DNA from 3 places in the Sulfitobacter pontiacus genome. Region 1 is predicted to be linked to each of the others. Evidence: riboswitches for the same ligand, from Rfam matches in the RefSeq annotation. Region 1 holds a riboswitch; each other region holds the start of a gene.
What was found. A riboswitch is a leader RNA that binds a small molecule or an ion and turns the genes downstream of it on or off. The one in region 1 is predicted to bind cobalamin.
Positions count from the first base shown of each region.

Region 1 (2,198 bases):
GGCCAAGTGCCGCGCCGAAGGTGGTCAGCAAGAGGCCAATCGCCACAGCGACAACAGTGCCCGCGAAAATTGCGGGCCAGTCGACATAGGATCCATCGGCAGTTTTTTCAGTGAGTGTCGTGTTCATGTAAATGCCTCCCCGGCGTTTGCTTACGCCAAGCCGACCAGCGACAGCACCGCCATAACCACGACCACAAGACCAACGAGATAAATGATACCGCCCATTTTGAATACTTCCTCTTTGCGTGCCAGACGCGGGATGCACTGGCTTCACAAAGGCAACGTCAGGGAACCGGCATAGTTCCGCTGACCGCGCAAATTACCCGTACTGCGGGAGATGACAACGTGAGCGGGACGGACGGTGACTACGGGTCGCCCTGCCACGTACCGTCAAAGATCATCTCGTCCACGGGGAGCCGTTTGCTCCAGCCTTTCACCTCAAGTTCGGGCGTCTGGTAAAGCTCGTCCACGTGGCCCAGACACAGGTAGCCGACGATTTCTATCCGGTCGGGGATCTTCAACAGGTCACGCAGATCGGCATCGCGGAACACGCTGACCCAGCCCATCCCGATGCCCTCGGCGCGGGCGGCAAGCCAGAGGTTCTGGATCGCGCAGACGGTGCTATAAAGATCCATGCTTTGATTATGGGTGCGCCCCAGCACGACCTTACCGCCACGGCTGCGGTCACAGGTCACGCAGATATTGACCGGCGCCTTGCGGATGCCTTCGAGCTTCAGCGACCTGTAGGTTGTCTGGCGGTCGCCCTCGAACATCTGGGCGGCTTCCTCGTTGGCGCGGTTGAAGGCTTGCCAGACCTGATCGCGTGCGGCCTGATCGCGGATGACGATGAAATTCCACGGCTGTGACAACCCGACGGACGGTGCGTGATGCGCGGCGGTCAGTATGCGGTGCAACACATCCTCGGCCACTGGATCGGGTAAAAACTGATCGCGTACATCGCGGCGGGTAAAGATCGCCTTGTAGACGGCGTCGCGTTCAGCATCTGAAAAAGGCGCGGCGGGTGCCAGCGCAGAGGGTATCGGCATTGTTCAGTCCCCAACAATACGTTTATGCGCCAATCCCGCTGTCCATGCGGGGCAAGCTGTACTGTCTGGCCGGTCTTCTGACTTAGGGTCGTCTGGTCCGCGCGCCTTCCCGGAATAATCCAGTGGCCTATGCGCAAACCATCCCCATTACAGCGTTGGGCACGTGCCGGAGTTTCACCAGCTTCCCGATTCTTCCGCGGGGCGGACACCAGACCCGGCCATTGGGCCACGGCTGTCCGCCCGGAACAAGCCCTAACGCGGGGATCAGCCGCGTTTGGTTGCGAAAATCTTCTTCATTACGGCGTCGAACTCGTTCCACGAGATGACGGCCTTGTTGCCTGCATAGCCGTGATAATAGGACCGCCCGTTAGAGGTCGGGAAACCAGCCCAGATACGCGCGAGGTTTTCCATAAAGCGGTGGCGGCTGATCTTGCCTTTCTTGAAGGCGTTAAACCCCGCATCGACCAGAAGGATATCCGCCAGCCCGTCCTGCACCGCCGAGGTAAAGCGGTCATTCTTGCTCAGGCCCGCCTGTCGCACCAGACTGCGCAGTGTGGACGGAATGAACTGATATCGACCGATGGCATGCGGTTGGCCCGGCGTGCGGTCGATCCAGCGGTAGATCTCGCCGATGGTCATTTGCGTCGGACGCTGTGGCGGCAGCCGTTTGGCCCCGTATTGCACGGCGTCATAGCCCTTCGGACCTGCCTCGGCCCAAGCGATGAGACTTTTAAGGTCGGCGGCAGTGCTGACCCCGCTGAGCTCTTGGAAAGACCGGCTGCGGCTGCTCACGGTCTTGGACCGGACCTGCGCTTTGGGCTGGACCTTATGGCGCAGCTTGATCTGCCCCTGCCCTGCGGATTGCATGACGTTGAACGAGATGTCGCTTTGCATGGCAGAGCGCGCACCGGACAGGCTGAACCCTTCGGCGCTGACAGTGGTAGCGGCCAGAAGTGCCGCGGTTGCGATAATTGGTAGTGTGCAAGTAACTTTCATATCATCCCCCATGATGAAAAAATTTGTCATGGGACCATGGTGACCGCAGACGCCCACGCTTTCATTTGCGCAAGCAGGTGGGTCGGGGCCATGGACGGATAGGACGGCATATCTTTTGGGATAGGGCGCTATCCCGCGGTGCGGTTGCCCCCTCCG
Region 1 is NZ_CP160849.1:1,875,579-1,877,776, reverse strand. It holds gene AB1495_RS09210 (hypothetical protein) at 1-127, opposite strand, end outside; gene bluB (5,6-dimethylbenzimidazole synthase) at 366-1,046, opposite strand; cobalamin riboswitch at 1,096-1,274, opposite strand; gene AB1495_RS09200 (hypothetical protein) at 1,311-2,072, opposite strand.

Region 2 (2,198 bases), 1.0 Mb from region 1:
TGTGCTGCCGCAACACCTCGAAGGCGCAGGTGCCGTCCAGCATGACGGCAATCGTATCCACACCCAGTGGCCAGCCATGATCGCGCAGCTGCCGACCGGTGGTGATGGTGACGGGATTGCCGATGGTGTTCAGCGGGATCGCATGGCCCGCCGTCAGTACCTGAAGAGAGGTGATCCCCGGCACGACATCGACGGTGAGTGTGACGGCCTTTTGCAACCGCTCCGCAATGCGCAGGGTGCTGTCATACAGCGACGGATCCCCCCAGACGAGAAAGCCGACACGGCCGCCTTTGGGCAGGGTGCGCTGCATCTCGGCCAGCCAGACCTGCGCAATGGCATCATGCCAATCGTGGACGCCCGCGTGATAATCAGGGTTGGCGGCGTCGCGTTTGGGCAGGGTGAATTCGTGAATATCAGGCCCGTCCGACCGCAGCACCTGGGCGCAAATCTCGTGCCGCAGGCCGGCCAGATCATCTTTGCCTGCGCCCTTGGACGGAATCAGGATCACATCGCAGGCATTCAGCGCGTCGATGGCTTGTAATGTCAGGTGTTTGGGATTGCCGGACCCGATGCCGATCAGTGAAAGCGTAAACATCTTGAGGCTCCGGCAGGGGGTGACGCGGCCCGCAGAGTAGGGGGCCGCGTCGGGTCTTGGATTATTCAGCGGCAGTCTGTGTTAGACGTTTGGTGAACAGCGCGCTGCCCGCGAAATCACGCAGGGTTTTCGCGGCGGCGAGCACGGCCAGATCCACCAGCGGCTCGATCAGGATGACCATCATATAGGCCCCGCCAAAGCTGGCCACAGCGGCGATGTTGCTGGCGGCAAAGCCCTGACCGTAGATGGCCCAGAACGCCACCCAGCCCACAACGCCCGCCTGAAACGCGGTCGACAGCTTGAGCGCTTGAACATAGGTCAGATCAACATAGGCGGTGTTGGGCGCGATGATGCGTTTGGCCAGCGCCGAGACCATGAACAAGGGCACTAGCAGCGTGGTGACGTTCATCGTGTATTGCGGCAGGTCGATGGGGGCAAAGAACACGCCCTGCGCCAGCAGACCAAGCGCCAGACCGGCAGCCGCAGGGGCCACGCCGAACAGCAAGAACAGGGTCGACCCGAGGATCAGGTGCACTTCGCTCACGCCCACGGGGAAATGCGGGAAGACCTGGAAAAAGACAAAGGTGAGCGCGGTGGCCACCGCGGCCCCGCCCGCAAAAGGCACGACGCCTTTTTCACGGACAGAGTCCATTGCGGTTTTCGCGGTATAGGCCGCAGCACCGGCAGCGGTGCCATAGGACAGGACCAGCTTGGCGCCGGTCACGACTTCGGGTTCGATATGCATATTCAGGTCTCCTTACCGTCTTCCCCGACGGCATAATGTGAAAGCCGCCCCGGGGGGCAGCCAGTTGGAACAGGGATCATCCCCATGACGGCAGGTCTCCTGACTTTGTGCGTCCATGCGTGCCGCGCCTTCCCAGGCGGTGTGGCCCAGTGGCAATGCGGGTTGCTCTTCACTTACAGGTGCGGGGGCAGTTCCGGATTTGGCACCTTTGCTTTGGCACCGCACCGTATTCCCTTTTCACCCCGATTGCCCGAAGGCGCACGGGGAACCGTCCGGAATAGGTGGTCATTTTCGGGCTGGTTTTGTCAAGTCATCTATTCGGTCAACGGCCCGTAAAGGATCAGCGCAGGCGCTGACGTTGCGGGATCCAGCGGCAGATGGGCAAGGCTTTCCACGGTGTGGCGGCTCAGCTTTTGATCGGGGGTCGATACCGCCTCTGCCAGCAGGGCTGGGGTCGAGGGGGGCAAGCCCGCCTCGATCAGCCGCGCGGCGAAACCTGCAAAGGTGCGGCGGCCCATGTAGACGACCGTGGTCGCCGTAGGGTCGGCCAGCGCCGCCATGTTCAGATCTTCGGGCAAGGCACCCGATTCGCCGTGGCCGGTGATGAATTGCACCCGCCGCGCGGTCAGCCGTCGGGTCAGCGGGATCATCGCCGCCGCCGCCGCCGAAGACGCCGCCGTCACACCGGGGATGATCTCGAAGGCGACGCCTGCCGCTTTCAGCGCGGTCAGCTCTTCTTCAAGCCGGCCAAACACGCCCGCGTCCCCACTTTTCAGCCGCACCACCCGCGCGCCGGTCAATGCGTGTTCGACCAGCAAACGGCTCACGTGATCCTGCTTCGGAGACAGCCGTCCGGCG
Region 2 is NZ_CP160849.1:827,249-829,446, reverse strand. It holds gene cobF (precorrin-6A synthase (deacetylating)) at 1-595, opposite strand, end outside; gene AB1495_RS04170 (energy-coupling factor ABC transporter permease) at 657-1,340, opposite strand; cobalamin riboswitch at 1,412-1,628, opposite strand; gene cobA (uroporphyrinogen-III C-methyltransferase) at 1,655-2,198, opposite strand, start outside.
Region 2: linked by a shared signal. The riboswitch ahead of AB1495_RS04170 (energy-coupling factor ABC transporter permease) and the one ahead of bluB (5,6-dimethylbenzimidazole synthase) in region 1 are both predicted to bind cobalamin.

Region 3 (2,198 bases), 1.1 Mb from region 1:
GGTTCGTTTCAGCCGGGCTGCCCGCCCCTTCAACGATGATCAGATCGGCGCTTTGCCCGAGGATACCGAAGCTTTCGAGCACGGGGGCCATCAACCCTGCGCGGGCCTTGCTGAAGTCACGCGCTTGCAGGGTGCTGTGGCGCTGCCCTTGCACGATCACCTGCGACCCGCTGTCGGTTTCGGGTTTCAGCAGGATGGGGTTCATATGCACCGACAGGGGCCGTCTGCAGGCGATCGCTTGCAGGGCCTGTGCGCGGCCGATCTCTCCGCCGTCCTCGGTGACGGCGGCGTTGTTCGACATGTTCTGCGGCTTGAACGGCGCGACGGAAAGCCCCCGACGCGTGGCCGCGCGGCACAGGCCCGCCACCAGCATGGATTTCCCCACATTCGATCCGGTGCCCTGGATCATGATGGCGCGGGTGGGCATGGCGGGACCTCGTGTTTTTTGTGCAGTCATTGGTGTCAGCCTGCGGTGATCCCGTCAAGCGTCCGCGCGTGCCCCCTGCGCATTGGTCGCCCGCGGGAAAATCCGCGCAAAGCGGGTTTGGCCCCTGCGTTATGACAGGCGCAGCTTGACAGAGGCGGGCAAATGACCAATGCAGGGCGTATGTTGGTTCCTGTCCCAGACAGGCGAAGAGGGAACGCGATACGCATTGATCCAGCCTTGGGTCAGCGCCAAGCGCAGCCGCCCCCGCGACCGTGACCGGAGAGAGCTTTCAACCACTGGCCCGCAGGCTGGGAAGGTGAAGGTTCGCAAGGCAAGCTGCCTTAGATCCGCAAGCCGGGAGACCTGCCAGCATAGTTTGTAACGGGCGAACGGGGTGTTTCGCGACTGGCCTAGAACGCTGTTCGCATGTCGTTCGCTGCTGGCGATCCCCCTTGGCCCATCGACGTATGAGGCAAGATATGACCACCACGGATCAACCGGTCACCGTCACCATCTGCACCACCTGTCGCGCAGGTCAGATCACCGCCGAGGACGCGCCGCGCCCCGGCCAACAGCTGTTTGACGCGCTGTCGGGGCATCTGCCCGACGGTGTGCAGCTGCGCGGAGCCGAATGTCTGTCGGCCTGTTCGCGGGGCTGTTCGATGGTCCTGTCGGGTGGGCCGTCGCGCTGGACTTATGTGTATGGCGATCTCGACACTGACGCGCATTTGTCCGATATCGTGAATGGCGTCTCTGCCTATGCCCAGACCTCTGATGGCGTGGTGCCCTGGCGCGAACGCCCCGTGGTCTTCCGCAAACAATCCATCGCCCGCATTCCCCCACAGGAGCCTACCGAATGACCAACCTTACCAAAATCCCCGTTACCGTGATCACCGGCTTTCTGGGCGCTGGCAAAACCACCTTTATCCGTCACCTGATGGAGAACGCGGGCTCCAAGCGTCTGGCCGTGCTGGTCAATGAATTCGGCACCGCCGGTGTGGATGGCGACATCCTGAAATCCTGCGCGATTGACAATTGCCCCGCCGAGAACATCGTCGAGCTGGCAAACGGCTGTATCTGCTGCACCGTGGCCGATGACTTTATCCCCACCATCGAAGCCCTGATGGCCCTGCCCGAAACGCCTGATCATATCCTGATCGAGACGTCGGGGCTGGCGCTGCCAAAGCCCTTGCTCAAGGCGTTTGACTGGCCAGCGATCCGGTCGCGCATCACCGTGGACGGCGTGATTACGCTTGCCGATGCCGAAGCCGTGGTCAGCGGGCAGTTCGCCCCCGATCTGGAGGCCGTGGCCGCGCAGCGCGATGCCGACGACAGTCTGGACCACGAAACGCCTTTGTCCGAGGTGTTTGAAGACCAAATCGCCTGCGCCGACATCGTGCTGCTGTCGAAGGCCGATCTGGCGGGCCCCGAGGGCGTCGAGGCTGCGCGCAAGGTGATCGAGGCGCATGCGCCGCGCAAGCTGCCGATCATTCCGATGACCGAAGGCGTGATCGACCCGCGCGTTGTGCTGGGTCTGGAAGCCGCCGCCGAAGATGACATCGACGCGCGCCCCAGCCACCACGACGGGCATGATGATCACGAACATGACGACTTTGAAAGCGTGGTGATCGACATGGGCGAGGTCGCCGATGTCGCCACCCTTGAGGCCGCCGTGTTGCGCTTGGCGCGCGAACAGAAAATCCTGCGCGTCAAAGGGTATATCGCCGTTCAGGACAAACCGATGCGTCTGCTTGTGCAGGCCGTGGGCGAG
Region 3 is NZ_CP160849.1:813,893-816,090, forward strand. It holds gene AB1495_RS04100 (cobyric acid synthase) at 1-427, opposite strand, end outside; cobalamin riboswitch at 595-813, shown strand; gene AB1495_RS04105 (DUF1636 domain-containing protein) at 907-1,287, shown strand; gene cobW (cobalamin biosynthesis protein CobW) at 1,284-2,198, shown strand, end outside.
Region 3: linked by a shared signal. The riboswitch ahead of AB1495_RS04105 (DUF1636 domain-containing protein) and the one ahead of bluB (5,6-dimethylbenzimidazole synthase) in region 1 are both predicted to bind cobalamin.